2 regions of the Nocardia arthritidis genome follow, and region 2 is predicted to be linked to the other one. Evidence: riboswitches for the same ligand, from Rfam matches in the RefSeq annotation. Region 2 holds a riboswitch; the other holds the start of a gene.
The links. A riboswitch is a leader RNA that binds a small molecule or an ion and turns the genes downstream of it on or off. The one in region 2 is predicted to bind glycine.
Positions count from the first base shown of each region.

Region 1: it holds a riboswitch for glycine, as region 2 does, so the genes downstream of both, gcvP (aminomethyl-transferring glycine dehydrogenase) here and glyA (serine hydroxymethyltransferase) in region 2, are expected to answer to the same signal.

Region 1 is NZ_CP046172.1:4,595,432-4,602,947, forward strand. It holds gene F5544_RS20725 (TetR/AcrR family transcriptional regulator) at 34-648, opposite strand; gene F5544_RS20730 (M14 family zinc carboxypeptidase) at 774-2,126, shown strand; glycine riboswitch at 2,291-2,393, shown strand; gene gcvP (aminomethyl-transferring glycine dehydrogenase) at 2,607-5,354, shown strand; gene F5544_RS20740 (SRPBCC family protein) at 5,404-5,883, opposite strand; gene F5544_RS20745 (ArsR/SmtB family transcription factor) at 5,880-6,200, opposite strand; gene F5544_RS20750 (VWA domain-containing protein) at 6,264-7,516, opposite strand, start outside.
Region 2 is NZ_CP046172.1:5,566,011-5,573,526, reverse strand. It holds gene F5544_RS25045 (APC family permease) at 1-740, shown strand, start outside; gene F5544_RS25040 (GMC family oxidoreductase) at 733-2,289, shown strand; gene F5544_RS25035 (IclR family transcriptional regulator) at 2,378-3,163, shown strand; glycine riboswitch at 3,281-3,371, shown strand; glycine riboswitch at 3,372-3,467, shown strand; gene glyA (serine hydroxymethyltransferase) at 3,507-4,802, shown strand; gene F5544_RS25025 (L-serine ammonia-lyase) at 4,799-6,160, shown strand; gene F5544_RS25020 (zinc-dependent alcohol dehydrogenase family protein) at 6,229-7,191, shown strand; gene F5544_RS25015 (carbon-nitrogen hydrolase family protein) at 7,219-7,516, shown strand, end outside.

The sequences.
Region 1 (7,516 bases), 970 kb from region 2:
GCGCTGGGCACAAGATAATGGGCACAAGGGAATTCAGTCGATGAGCGCGGTCAGTGCGACCGCGCTCTCTGCTGCGTAGTCGTGGTCGATTTCGGAGCGCGTGACGATGCAGTGCTGCGCGAAGCCGGATAGTAGCGCCTGAACCGCCGCCGCCAGCCGCGCGGCCTGCTCGGGGGTGGTGTGCGCATCCGTCGGCGTGGCGCCGGAATCGATGACGCGATCGGTGAGCAGTCGGGTCAGCGCCGGAATCGCCTGCGGCGACTGGGATTCCAGCTCGGCGCGCAACTCGTCGTCGCGCAGCGCGGCGGTCAGCGATTCGAGTTCGAAGGTGAAGCGCTTCCTGGCGCGGCTCGTTCCGGTGTGCCCGAGCATCGCGGCCGCGTAGCCGCGCAGCACCTCGGTGAGCGAGAGCGCCGGATCGGCGAGCGGTTCGAGGGTCGCGTGGAATTCGGTCACCAGCTGCCTGGTCGCGGCCACCAGCAGGGCCCGTTTGCTGCCGAAGATCGAATAGACCGCGCCGGTGGTGAGACCCGCGTGCTCGGCCAGCGCGCCCAGCCGCGCCGCCTGGTAGCCGTGTTCGGCGATGTCGGCGATTGCCGCGTCTATCAACGCTTTTCGATTCTTCTCCGTTATCTCGGCACGTCGCATCGAGTTATGATAACGCGATTATTCAAGTAATCACATTATCCGTTGATGCGCCCTGTTCGCCGGTGCGCTCGAGCGAAGCGTGATAACGTCATTATTAAAATAACAGAATTATCTGAAGGGTCGAGATGACCGGGTTGGACGAAGTCGGCAGGATCGCCGGATCGGTGGACCGCATCGGATCGTTTCCCACGGTGGACGAGCTGAATGCCTACATCGACCAGCTGGCGCTCGCGTATCCGGGCCGGGTGGCGGTCGCCGAGATCGGCACGTCCCGCAACGGTGATCCGATCCGCTCGGTCCGCGTCGGCTCGGGGGAGCGCCGGATCGCGGTCTTCGGCAATCCGCATCCGAACGAGCCGATCGGCATGGCCACCATCCGGCATCTGCTCGGCAGAATGATCGCCGACGAGGCGCTGACGCTCGGTGCCACCTGGTATTTCGTACCGTGCGTCGATCCGGATGGCACCCGGCTGAACGAGGGCTGGTTCGCGGGGCCGCTCACCCGCACCCGGCTGGCGCGCGAGTTCTACCGGCCCCCGGTGACCGAACAGCCCGAATGGGCGTTCCCGGTGGTCTGGCGGGGTGCGACGATCGGTGCGCCGCTGCCCGAGACCAGGGCGCTGATGACGCTGATCGACGAGGTCCGGCCCGCGCTGATCGCCTCGCTGCACAATTCCGATTTCGGTGGCGGCTTCTTCTACACCTCGGGCGGGGACGAGTCGTACTGGGCCGAGCTCACCGAACTGCTGACCGCGTCCGGGATTCCGGTGCACGGCGGCGATCCTGACGCGCCAGGCGCCAAACGGTGGACCACCGGCGTCTACCAGGTGCCGACCTTCGAAACCATGGCCGAGACGCTGGTCGCCGCCGGAGTGGAGCCGGTGGCCGCGCTCGGTGGCGGCGGCTGCCGCGACTACGGCGCGAAATACGGTGCGGCCGTGCTGGTTTGCGAGGTGCCGCTATTCCTGGACGCACGGATCACCGATGACACCCCAACCGATCGGGTGCTGCGCGAGGTCAATGCCGAATGCGCCGCCGCGTATCGCGAGCTGGCCCGGGTCGGCGGCGCGGTGCTGGTGGGCGTCGCCGCGGAACTGACCGGCGCCAGCCCGTTCGAGCGCGCGGCGCGCGCCATGGTGACCGCGCTGCCCGGCATCGCCGAGGTGAAAGAGGCCGCGCCGGACCAGGATCGGTTCGCGACCCGCGGCGAGGCATTCACCGAGGAGTACTCCTGGCTCGGCATGTTCCGGTTGCGGCTCGGCGGCCTGCTGCTACGCCTGCTCGACGGGTTGATCGCCGAGGGCAGCACCGCGGCGGTCACGGAGCGCGCGCGATTCGGGGCTATCTTCGACGGCTGGTGCGCCGAGATCGAGCGGCGCGCGCCGGGCGAGCCGGTGCCGGTGGAGCGGCTGGTCGCGATCCAGGCAAGTGCGATCGTCACGGCGGCACTGCGCCTGCGCGACGGTCTGCCGATTTGAATCGCTGTCTCGGCGTCGTTGGAATGGCGGGTGAACGGCGTGGGAGGTGCTGCGGCGCTTCGGGCGGACCTCGGCATCCGACGGAAAAATACAGTGACGCACGCGACACAGGTTGCCCCGAGCGAGTGGAATTCCGGACGCTCGGCATAAACTGGCGGTGCGTCGTACGTCGCGCGGGAGAGTTCCGGACCTCCACAAGAAGTCCGGGCGCCGAAGGAGCAGCACCTCCCCGTCAATCTCTCAGGCAACAGGGACCGTGCGGACTTCGACGCCTCTGGAAAGCGGTGGCCCGCAAGCATATGCGGAGTCGCCCGCCCATGGGGAAAGGGATAGCTCCCGAATCTCTCAGGCGCCCACGACAGAGGGGGAGGGCTGGTACCCGTCGACCCCTGCGGTCGACCCGCCCGACCATTGGGAGCTGCCGTGACCCGTTCCTTCGCCGACCGCCACATCGGACCCGACCGGTCCGAACTCGACACGATGCTGCCCGTGGTCGGCGTCGGCTCGCTCGACGAGCTGGCCGCCGCCGCGCTGCCCGCCACCATCCTGGACGGCTCCGGACTCGCCGCGCTGCCACCCGCGGCGACCGAACACGAGGTGCTCGCCGAACTCGCCGGCCTCGCACACGCCAATACCGTCGCCACCTCGATGATCGGGCTCGGCTACTACGACACCCTCACCCCGCCGGTGCTGGTGCGCAACCTGCTGGAGAATCCGGCCTGGTACACCGCTTACACCCCGTACCAGCCGGAGATCAGCCAGGGCAGGTTGGAGGCGCTGCTCAACTTCCAGACCATGGTCTCGGACCTGACCGGTATGGACGTGGCGAACGCGTCCATGCTCGACGAGGCCACCGCGGCCGCCGAGGCGATGACGCTGCTGCGGCGGGCCGGGCGATCCAAGTCGGCGCGGCTGGTGATCGACACCGACCTGTTCCCGCAGACCAAAACGGTGCTGTACACCAGGGCCGAACCGCTCGGCATCGAAATCGTCGAGGCCGAGCTGGCCGATGGCGGCCTGCCGGACGGTGAATTCTTCGGTGTGCTGGTGCAGACGCCGGGCGCGTCCGGCCGCGTCGTCGACTGGACCGCGGTGATCGCGGCGGCGCACGAGCGCGGCGCGCTGGTGGCGGTGGGCGCGGATCTGCTTGCGATGACGCTGATCACGCCGCCGGGTGAACAGGGCGCCGACGTATGTTTCGGCACCACACAGCGTTTCGGTGTGCCGCTCGGCTTCGGCGGCCCGCACGCCGGTTATCTCGCGGTGCGCCAGGCGCATGCGCGGCAGCTGCCCGGCCGCCTGGTCGGCGTTTCGGTGGACGCCGACGGCGATGTGGCCTACCGCCTCGCGCTACAGACCCGTGAGCAGCACATCCGGCGCGAGAAGGCCACCTCGAATATCTGTACCGCACAGGTACTTCTGGCCATCGTCGCCGCCATGTACGCGAGCTACCACGGCGCCGACGGGTTGCGTGCCATCGCGCGCCGGGTGCACGGGCACGCCGCGGCCATCGCGAGCGGACTCGGCGAGGCGGTGCGGCACGACAACTTCTTCGACACGGTGCTGGTCCAGGTGCCGGGCGTGGCGGAAGCCGTTGTCGCCAAGGCGAAGTCGCGCGGCATCAACCTGCGGCTGGTGGACGCCGATCACGTCGGCGTCGCCTGCGACGAGGCGACCACCGCGGCGCATGTCGCGGCCGTACTCGAATCCTTCGGCGCGACAGTGCCTTCCGGCCCGCCGGAGGCCGGCGCGGTGGTCGAGACCCGGACCTCGGAATTCCTGACCCATCCGGCGTTCACCCGGTATCACACCGAGACCGCGATGCTGCGCTATCTGCGTTCGCTCTCGGACAAGGATATCGCCTTGGACCGCAGCATGATTCCGCTCGGTTCCTGCACGATGAAGCTGAACGCCACGGCGGAGATGGAGGCCATCACCTGGCCCGGCTTCGCGCGGGTGCATCCGTACGCGCCGGTCGACGACGCCCCCGGCCTGCTGAAAGTCATTGCGGACCTGGAGAATTGGCTTTCGGCCATCACCGGCTACGATTCGGTGAGCCTGCAGCCGAACGCGGGCAGCCAGGGCGAGTACGCGGGCCTGCTTGCCATCCGCCGCTACCACCTGGATCGCGGTGACGCGCACCGCGACACCTGCCTCATCCCGTCCAGCGCACACGGCACCAACGCGGCGTCGGCGGCGATGGCCGGTCTGCGGGTGGAGGTGGTGAAGTGCCGCGACAACGGCGATGTCGACCTCGACGACCTGCGCGCCAAGATCGCCGACCACGCCGACCGGCTGGCCTGCATCATGATCACCTACCCGTCCACCCACGGCGTGTACGAGCACGAGGTGGCCGAGCTGTGCGCGCTGGTGCACGAGGCGGGCGGCCAGGTGTACGTCGACGGCGCGAATCTGAACGCCCTTGTCGGACTTGCCCGTCCGGGTAAATTCGGCGGCGACGTCAGCCACCTGAACCTGCACAAGACCTTCTGCATCCCGCACGGCGGCGGCGGGCCCGGCGTCGGCCCGGTGGCGGTGCGCGCGCATCTGGCGCCGTACCTGCCCGGCGATCCGCTGGAGCGGGATTCGCACGCGGTCTCGGCGGCGAAGTACGGTTCGGCCTCGATCCTGCCGATCACCTGGGCCTACATCCGGATGATGGGCGCCGACGGCCTGCGCAGGGCCAGCCTCTCGGCGATCGCCTCGGCCAACTACATCGCGCGCAGGCTCGACGAGCACTTCCCGGTGCTGTACACCGGCGAGAACGGGATGGTCGCGCACGAGTGCATCCTGGATCTGCGCGAGATCACCAAGCAGACCGGCGTCACCGTCGACGATGTGGCAAAGCGCTTGGCCGACTACGGATTCCACGCGCCCACCATGAGCTTCCCGGTGGCGGGCACCCTGATGGTCGAGCCCACCGAGAGCGAAAACCTGGCCGAGCTGGACGATTTCATCGATGCGATGATCGCGATCCGCAAGGAGATCGATCAGGTTGGCACCGGTGTCTGGCCGGCGGAGGACAACCCGCTGCGCGGCGCGCCGCACACCGCGGCCTGCCTGGTGGGTGAATGGGACCACCCGTACAGCCGCGAAACCGCCGTCTACCCAAGGGGTCTCGGGCACGCGCGGGCCAAGGTGTGGCCCGCGGTGCGCCGGATCGACGGCGCGTACGGCGACCGGAACCTGGTCTGCTCCTGCCCGCCGCTGGACGCCTACACGGAGTGAATCGTGTTCCGGCGCGCGGCTTCCCTTCCGTGCGCCGGAACGCTCACGTTCAGGCGGCCACCGCCTCGGCGTAGGTGTTCGCCATACCGGGCCAACCGCCCTCGCCGCCGACGCTGTCGCGCATGGCCTCCCAGCCCTTGCCGTGGTTCTCGAATTCCGAATGGACCAGCGTCACCGCGGTGCGGCCGGGCTCGAGCGGTTCGAAGGTGACATCGACCCGGCTGGCCCGTGCCGGATCCGGATCGTGCTGCCAATCCAGGCCGATCTCCCAGGAGAAGGCGAAGTGGCGCGGCGGATCCCACACCAGCACGGTGCCCCATGCGCATTCGGTGCCGTCGGCCTCGCGGCCGAAACACCGCCCGCCCGCGCGCGGTTCGACGACCTCCTCGGCGAGCTGTCCCTTGCCGATGTGATGGCCGCGGGGCCACCAGCTGTCGATGCCCGTGGTGAACACCTCGTATGCCCGTTCGGGCGGAGCGTCGACGGTGAGTTCGACGCGAATCTCCTTGTCGCTCAACTGCTGTGTCATTGCTGGTCCTTTTCTCGCTGGTTCACCTGTTGCTGAAAGGCCGACATGGCCGTCGACCAGAACTGCGTGAAGTACGCCCGGAGCGCGTCGATGCCCTGCGGATTCAGCCGGTACACCCGCCTGGTGCCGATCGCCTCGTCGATCACCAAACCGGCCTCCTTGAGCACCTTGAGGTGCTGCGATACCGCCGGTCTGCTCACCGGCAGTTCGCTCGCCAGTTCGCCGACCGCGCACGCGCCCTTGCCGAGCCGCTCGAAGATCGCCCGCCGGGTCGGGTCGCCCAGCGCGTCGAGCGCCTTGTCTCGGTAAGCCTCCACGAACCGTAAGTGTAGACTTACGGATATGGGTTGTCCAGGGCGCGCGGCGGGTGTGTGCGCGGTTTACGGCTTGGTCAGCGCGTTGACCACGGCGGTGCCGAACGCGATGTCGTCGGAGGAGGCCAGACGGGTGTATGCGCCATGGGTCCGCTGGGCGAGCGTCTGGAGCGTGTCGGTGCCCTGGCCGCCGATCACGATGACGTCCACCCGCACCGGATGGGCCGGATCGGTGGACGCGGCGATATCGGCGAGCAGTTTGGCGCCGGTGACGGGGGAGTCGTCGTTCGGGCCGTCGGTGATGAGCAGGATCGAATTCGTCCGTCCCGCCGTGTAATTGGTGATCGCGCTACGATACGCGGCGACCAGCGTCGGATACGCCTGATCCCCCTTGAGTTCGGCGGCGTGCACGGCGTTGAGCGCGGTGGTGATGGATGCGCGCTGCTCCGCGGTGAGCGGCGCGGTGGCCACCTGCACCTTGTACGGCGTGGTGCCGTCGAGGTTCTTGCCGTAGGTCCAGATGCCGAGGCCGAAATCCGGCGGCATCACGTTGATCGTGGAATGCAGTGCGCCGATGACGTTGGCGAGTTTGGTGGCCGAGCCGTCGGTGGCGGACATCGATGCGGAGACGTCGAGCAGCACCGTCGACTGCACGCCGAGCACCGGGTTGGCCAGGGTGGCGCGCACCTTGTCCAGCGCGGGGCGCGGCGGCACCGGGACATTCGGCGCGGGCGCCGCGAATCCGGCGGCGGTGAAGGCCTGCGCCTGTTCGGGGGCGCGCAAATAGTCGGCGAATACGCCCGCGATGAGGTTCTGCGTCTTGTCCACCCACGGGCCCGACATCACCGCGGCCGGGTAGTCGGCGACCGGCGCGGCGCCCGCCGGTTTGAATTCCGCCGGTCCGGCAAGGGCCTTCACCTGCTGCTCGGTGGCGGCGACGGCGTGGATCGGGGCGTTCTGCGGTTGGCCGCCGCCGGCGAGCGCGATGAGCGCGCCGGAGGTGTCGGTCGAATCGGGTGCGTTCGCGGCCAGCCCGGAAATGGCGGACACCACCTGCCCGGACTGCGCGGCCGCCTCGGACAGCGGATCGGCCCCGGACACCGCGGAGCCCACCGCGGCGAGCGCGGCGACGGTGGCGTCGCCCTGCGGCAGCGCCAGCCGCAGCCCGGACCAGCCGGGCAGGCCGATATCGCTCAGCGACCCCTGTTGCAGCCTCGGCAGATCCGACCAGGTGATCTTGGCCTGCTCCAACGCCTTTCGGAGATCATCGGGGACCGCGATGACGATCGGGCTCGACGCCACGGAGGCCGGGGCGCCCT
Region 2 (7,516 bases):
CGTTCGTGATCGGCGGGGCCATCCTGGTTTTCGCCGTGATGGCCGCGCCCGACCTGGCCGACAAGAAGATCGGCAGCGGCGACGGCGGCCTGCAATACATCGTGGAGCAGGTGATGTGGGGTCCGCTGGGCCGGATCTTCCTGTGCTGCATCGTGGTAGCGGTGACGGTGTGTTCGCTGGCCGTGCACACCGCGGCGATCCGGCTGGCCTTCGCGATGGCGCGGGACAACGCGCTGCCGTTCGGCGAGAAGTTGGCCCGGGTGCACGCCAAGACGCAGACACCGCTGGTGCCCGCGGTGGTGATCGGCGTGCTTTCCGCGCTGATCCTGCTGATAAATATCGGTCAGCCCAAGATATTCACGGTGCTCACCTCGATCGCGATCATCATGATCTACCTGGCATACCTCATGGTGACCGGCCCGATGCTGCGCAAGCGGCTGCAAGGGCATTGGCCGCCAAGGGATTTGGTGGAGGGTGGATATTTCACCATGGGACGGTGGGGTCTGCCGGTGAATATCGCCGCGGTGGTGTGGGGCGTCGGCATGGCGCTGAACCTGGCCTGGCCGCGAGTCTCGGTGTATGGCACGCCCTGGTACAACACCTGGGGCGCCTTCGTCTACATCGGCGCCATCCTCGGGGCCGGGCTGCTGTGGTACCTGCTGAAGGGCAGGCGCGGTATCGGCACGCTGGCGTCGCATGCGGTCGACGCGGCACTCGAGGGGGCGAAAAGCGATGTCTGACAGCGGCTTCGACTATGTGATCGCCGGCGGCGGCACGGCCGGATGTGTGCTCGCGGCCCGGCTCAGCGAGAATCCGGACGTGACGGTGTGCCTGCTGGAGGCCGGACCCTCCGATGTCGGCAACGAGGACATCCTGCGGCTGGATCGGTGGATGCATCTGCTGGACTCCGGCTACGACTGGGACTACCCGGTCGAACCGCAGTCGCGCGGCAACAGCTTTCTGCGGCACGCCAGGGCGAAGGTGCTGGGCGGGTGCTCATCACACAATTCGTGTATCGCGTTCTGGCCGCCCGCCGAAGGGCTCGACGAGTGGGCGGCCATGGGCGCCAAGGGTTGGAGCGCGGCCGAGGTGCTGCCGTACGTCGCCCGGCTCGAAAACAACGACGCCCCAGGCGATCACCACGGGCGCGGCGGCCCGGTGCGGCTGCGCGATATCCCGCCCGCCGATCCGTGCGGGGTCGCCGTGCTGGAAGCCGCGGCGGCCGCCGGGCTGCCGACGGTCGAATTCAACCGCGGCGCGACGGTGCGCAACGGCGCGGGCTGGTTCCAGATCAACGCGGACGAGGACAACACCAGGATGTCGTCCTCACACGCGTATCTGCATCCGATCCTCGGTTCGCGGCCCAATCTCGTTGTGCGCACCGGCTATTGGGTCAGCGAAATCCTGTTCGACGAGGCGCGCAACGCGACCGGCGTGCGATGTCTGCGGCCCGACCTCACCGGCTACGACACGGTGTCCGCGCGCCGCGAGGTGATCGTCACCGCGGGCGCCATCGATACGCCGAAGTTGTTGCTGCTCTCCGGAATCGGACCGGCCGAGCATCTGCGGGAGATCGGCGTGCCGGTGCGGGTCGACGCGCCCGGCGTCGGCTCGAACCTCGACGATCACGTGGAGGGGTTGGTGTTCTGGGCGGCCGCGCGGCCGATGGTGACCACCTCGACACAGTGGTGGGAGATCGGGATATTCGCGACCACCGACGAGGCGCTGCGGGTGCCGGACATCATGATGCACTACGGCAGCGTGCCGTTCGATATGAACACCGTGCGCCACGGCTATCCGACCACCGACAACGGATTCTGCCTGACCCCCAACGTGACTCAGGGCCGCTCGCGCGGCACGGTCCGGTTGCGCAGCCGCGATTTCCGGGACCGGCCCCGGGTGGACCCGCGCTACTTCACCGATCCGGACGGCCACGACGAACGGGTGATGCTGGCCGGAATCCGGTTGGCGCGCAAGATCGCCGGGCAGGCGCCGCTGCGGGCGTGGATCGCCGAGGAGTTGGCGCCCGGACCGGATGCGGTGACGGATGACGAACTGCTGGATTACGTTCGGGCGACGCACAACACCGTCTACCATCCGGCGGCCACCGCGCGGATGGGCGCCGCGGACGATCCGATGGCGGTGCTCGATCCCGAACTAAGGGTGAAGGGCGTCGCGCGGCTGCGGGTGGTGGATGCCTCGGCCATGCCGAAACTGCCCGCGGTGAACCCGAATATCACGGTGATGGCGATGGCGGAGAAATGCGCCGATCTCATCCGCGGCGGCTGAACTTATCGGCGGTGGCCGAAACCTGGGACCTATCAGGGCCGGGAGTGATCGAGGTGCGGCGGCGACCTCCGCTTAGAATGGCGTTGTCATGGCGAAACAGGATCTCGAGGAGAGCGGGCGGACCGCCGCGGTGCAGTCCGTCGACCGCGCGCTGCTCGTCATGGAGATCATCGCCAAACTCGGCCAGGCCGGTGTCACCGAGATCGCCGCCGAACTCGGCGTGCACAAATCCACCGTTTCGCGGCTGGTCGCCGTGCTGGAATCGCGGGGGTACGTCGAGCAGCTGTCCGAGCGGGGCAAGTACCGGCTCGGGTTCTCGATCGTCCGGCTGGCCGGATCCACCAGTGCGCAGGCCGATCTCGTCGGGCAGAGCCAGGGCGCGTGCAACGCGCTCGCGGCCGAATCCGGCGAGACGACGAATATCGCTGTGCTGGACGGTGATCGGATCATCAATATCGTCGAGGCGATCGGTCCGGGTTCGATCGCGCTGCGGTCCTGGGTGGGTCAGAGCTGCCCGGCGCACGCGACCTCGAGCGGCAAGGTGCTGCTGGCCGCGCTGGAACCGGCGGCGCTGCGCAAACTCGTCGGGACCAAGCTGGCCGGGTACACCGCGAACACCGTCACCAGGGTGACCGACCTCACCGCGGAGCTGGCGCGGGTGCGGCAGCAGGGCTGGGCCGGGGTGCGCGAGGAGTTGGAGATCGGGTTGAACGCGGTCGCCGTGCCGGTGTACGACAGCAGTGGTTCCGTCGTTGCGGCGCTGAGCGTTTCGGGCCCGTCCTATCGGCTCGGGCCGGAGAAGTTCGCGCGCACGGCCGAGTTGGCCCGCGCGAGCGCGGCGGGGATCAGTCGCAGGCTGGGTTATCTGGGTTGAGCGCCGCGTTGACAAGGGGTGTGACCCCGGCAATACTGAGTTGCGCATCGAACAATTGTTGCGTTTTACGCAACAATTGGAACTGATACGCCGTAATTGAATACAATATACAGCCGTTCAGCCGCGGCGAGAGATCTCCACTCCGGTGGAGAGCCGAAGGAGCAACATCCTCCCGGGAATCTCTCAGGCCCAGTATCGCCGCGGACAGGCAACTCTGGAAAGTAGTGCGCCACAAGCGTACTCGCCGACGGGGCAAGCGCGATCGCCGCGCGAATCTCTCAGGCCATTGGACAGAGCGGGAGGAGCCGAAACCCCACGCATCCGCGTAGACGAAAGGCTCCCCATGGCCGAACCAGCATCCGCCGTCCATTCGCAGCTCGACCAGCCGCTGCGCGAATTCGACCCGGCAATGGCCGAATTGGTCGACCGCGAAATCGACCGCCAGCGGCGCGGCCTGGAAATGATCGCCTCGGAGAATTACGCGCCGCTCGCCGTCATGCAGGCGCAGGGCACGGTGCTCACCAACAAATACGCCGAGGGCTATCCCTGCCGCCGCTACTACGGCGGCTGCGAGCACATCGACGAGATCGAGGCGCTGGCCATCCAGCGGCTGCGCGCGCTGTTCGGCGCGGAATACGCCAACGTGCAACCACATTCGGGTGCGCAGGCCAATGCCGCGGTGATGCACGCGCTGCTGCGGCCCGGTGACGCCATCCTCGGGCTCGCGCTGGATCACGGCGGCCACCTGACGCACGGCATGAAGATCAACTTCTCCGGGCGGCTCTACGATGTCGCGGCCTACCATGTGCGGGCCGAGGACCAGTTGATCGATATGGCCGAGGTGGCGCGGTTGGCGCGCGAGCACCGGCCGAAGCTGATCGTCGCGGGCTGGTCGGCCTATCCGCGGCACCTGGATTTCGCCGAATTCCGGCGCATCGCCGACGAGGTCGGCGCCCACCTGATGGTGGATATGGCGCATTTCGCGGGCCTGGTCGCGGCCGGGCTACACCCGTCCCCGGTGCCGCACGCGCACGTGGTCACCTCGACAACGCATAAGACCCTCGGCGGTCCGCGCGGCGGATTCGTGCTCGCCACAGCGGAATTGGCGAAGAAGCTGGATTCGGCGGTGTTTCCGGGGCAGCAGGGCGGGCCGCTGGAACATGTGATCGCCGCGAAGGCAGTCGCGTTCAAAATGGCGGCCGAACCGGCATTCCGTGAGCGGCAGGAGCGCACGTTGACCGGCGCCCGGATCCTGGCCGACCGATTGCTTGCGGCCGACTGCCGGGACGCGGGTATCGGCCTGGTGAGCGGCGGCACCGATGTGCACCTGGTGCTCGTCGACCTGCGCGCCGCCGAACTGGATGGCAAACAGGCCGAGGATCTGCTCGCGGAAATCGGAATCACGGTGAACCGCAACGCGGTTCCCTTCGATCCGCGACCGCCGATGGTGAGCTCGGGGCTGCGCATCGGCACCCCGGCGCTGGCGGCGCGCGGCTTCGATCCGGACGCGTTCACCGAGGTGGCCGACATCATCGCGGCCGCGCTGTGCCGCACCGAGCCCACCGGAGCGCTCGCCGCCCGGGTAGACGCACTGGCGCAACGTTTTCCGCTCTACACCGGACTGCGGGGCCCGGCGTGACGATCAGCGTCTTCGACCTGTTCCGGGTCGGCATCGGGCCGTCCAGCTCGCACACCGTCGGGCCGATGCGGGCCGCGGCGGCCTTTGTCGACAGGCTGAAATCGGCTGGGCTGCTGCATGATACGGCCACCATATCGGTGGAGCTGTACGGTTCGCTCGGGGCGACAGGGCACGGGCACGGCAGCGTCGAGGCCGTACTCGCCGGGCTCGCGGGGGAGCGGCCGGAGACGGTCGACCCGGACGTGGTGCCCGCCATCGCGGCCCGCGTGCGCGAGACGGGGCGGCTGCCGCTCGGCGGGGTGCACCCCATCGCCTGCGCCATCGACGACGTCGTGCTGCTCGGCGGCACCAAGCTGGCATTCCACACCAACGGAATGTTGTTCCGCGCCAAGGATATCGATGGCCGGGTCCGGTTCGAGCGCACCTATTATTCGATCGGCGGCGGGTTCGTGCTCGACGAGGACGAGATCGACCGGCCGGTCGCCGCATCCGTCGCGGTGCCGCATCCGTTCCATACCGCCGACGAACTGCTCGCGCTCACCCGCGCCACCGGACGGTCCATCGCCGAACTCGTACTGGTCAACGAAATGTCTTGGCGCGGTGCGGATCAGGTGCGCGGCGAGTTGCTCGGCATCTGGGATGTCATGCGGCAGTGCGTCGATCGCGGTATGACGGGCACCGGCGTGCTGCCCGGCGCGCTGCGGGTGCGGCGGCGCGCGGCGGCGCTGCACGAGCGGCTGTGCGCCGAATCCGACGAGCGCGATCCGCTGCGCGCGATGGAGTGGGTCACCCTCTATGCCATGGCGGTGAACGAGGAGAACGCCGCGGGCGGGCGGGTCGTCACCGCACCGACCAACGGTGCGGCGGGCATCGTGCCCGCGGTGCTGAACTATGTCCGGCGATTCGTCACCGACAGCGATGCCAGCGTCGTCGAATTCCTGCTCACCGCGGGCGCGATCGGCCAGCTGATCAAGGAGAACGCCTCGATCTCCGGCGCCGAGGTCGGCTGTCAGGGCGAGGTCGGTTCGGCGTGCGCGATGGCCGCGGCCGGACTCGCCGCCGTCCTCGGCGGCACGCCCGAGCAGATCGAGAACGCCGCCGAGATCGGCATCGAACACAATCTCGGCCTCACCTGCGATCCCATCGGCGGTCTGGTGCAGATCCCGTGCATCGAGCGCAACGGTATCGCCGCGGTGAAGGCGATCACGGCGGCGCGCATGGCCGTGCGCGGCGACGGCAGGCATCACGTCTCGCTGGACAAGGTGATTCAGACCATGCGCGCCACCGGCGCCGACATGCTCGACAAATACAAGGAGACCTCCCGCGGCGGCCTGGCCGTCGCCGTCGTCGAATGCTGACCGCCGTCCGACGTGACGGATCGCCGTGCTGGAATAGCGATCAGGCCGTCGAATCGGGAGGATTTCGCATGCGCGCAGCCGTGGTGACGCGGTTCGGGCCCGCCGCCGAGGTGGTGCGGGTTCGGGACTACGAGCCGCCCGCGCTCGGCGCCGGTGCGGTCGCGGTGCGGATGCTCGCGGCGGCGATCAACCCGTCGGATCTGGTGACCGTCTCGGGCGCCTACGCCTCGCGCACCGAATTGCCGCTGGTGCCCGGCTTCGAAGGTGTCGGGCGGGTCTGCGGCGTCGGGCCGGGTGTCACCACGGTGGCGGTGGGCGACCGAGTGCTGCCCATCGGAAGTGCGGGTGCTTGGCAGCAGGTGAAGACCACCGAGGCGCGCTGGTGTTTTCGCGTGCTGCCGGACCTGACCGACGAACAGGCCGCGCTGTCCTATATCAATCCGCTGACCGCAGTGCGGATGGTCAGCGAATTCGCGCTGCCCCGCGGCGCGCCCGCCGTGGCGGTGAACGCCGCGGGCTCGGCCATCGGCGGCATGCTGGCGCGGCTGCTGAACCGGCACGGGATCCGGCCGGTCGCGCTGGTGCGCGGCGACGCCGACGGACCGGGAACCGCCGGACCCGAATGGGCCGGTGTGCTCAGCACCCGGGAACCCGGTTGGGAGCGGGAGCTGATCCGGCTGACCGGCGGCGGACCCGAGATCGGCTACGACGCGGTGGGCGGCGCGGCGGGCGACGTGCTTATCGCGACGCTGCGGCCCGGCGGCAGCCTGGTGCATTACGGGCTGCTGTCGGGTCGGCCGCTGTCGGCTCGCCGCCCCGACGTATCCATCGTGCTGTACCGCCTGCGTGATTGGGTGCACCGGGCCGGACATGGGGAATTGCAGTCGGCCTTGGACGAGGCGGGCCGACTGGTTCTGGACGGCACTGCCGCCTCGACCGTGCAGGGGACATTCCCGCTCGACGACGTGCGCTCGGCGATCCTGACGACCCAGCGATCCGGCGGGCGGGGAAAAGTGTTGCTGCTGCCCTGATTACAGTCACACGCTTACTATCGGCGCATGCGTATCGCTGCGGCACAGGCTCGGCCGGCCTGGCTCGATTCAACGGCCGGAACGAAACTCGTGATCGAATGGTTGACCAGGGCCGCCGGGCAGGGGGTCGAGCTGGTGGCGTTTCCGGAGACCTTCCTGTCCGGCTATCCGATCTGGTTGGCGCCGTTGGATGGGGCGCGGTTCGACGATCCGGTTCAAAAGGCCGCTTACGCTTACTATTTGGATGCCGCGGTCGAGCTCGACGGACCGCAGTTGGCGACCATCCGGGCGGCGGTCGGCGACCTCGGGGTGTTCTGCTATCTCG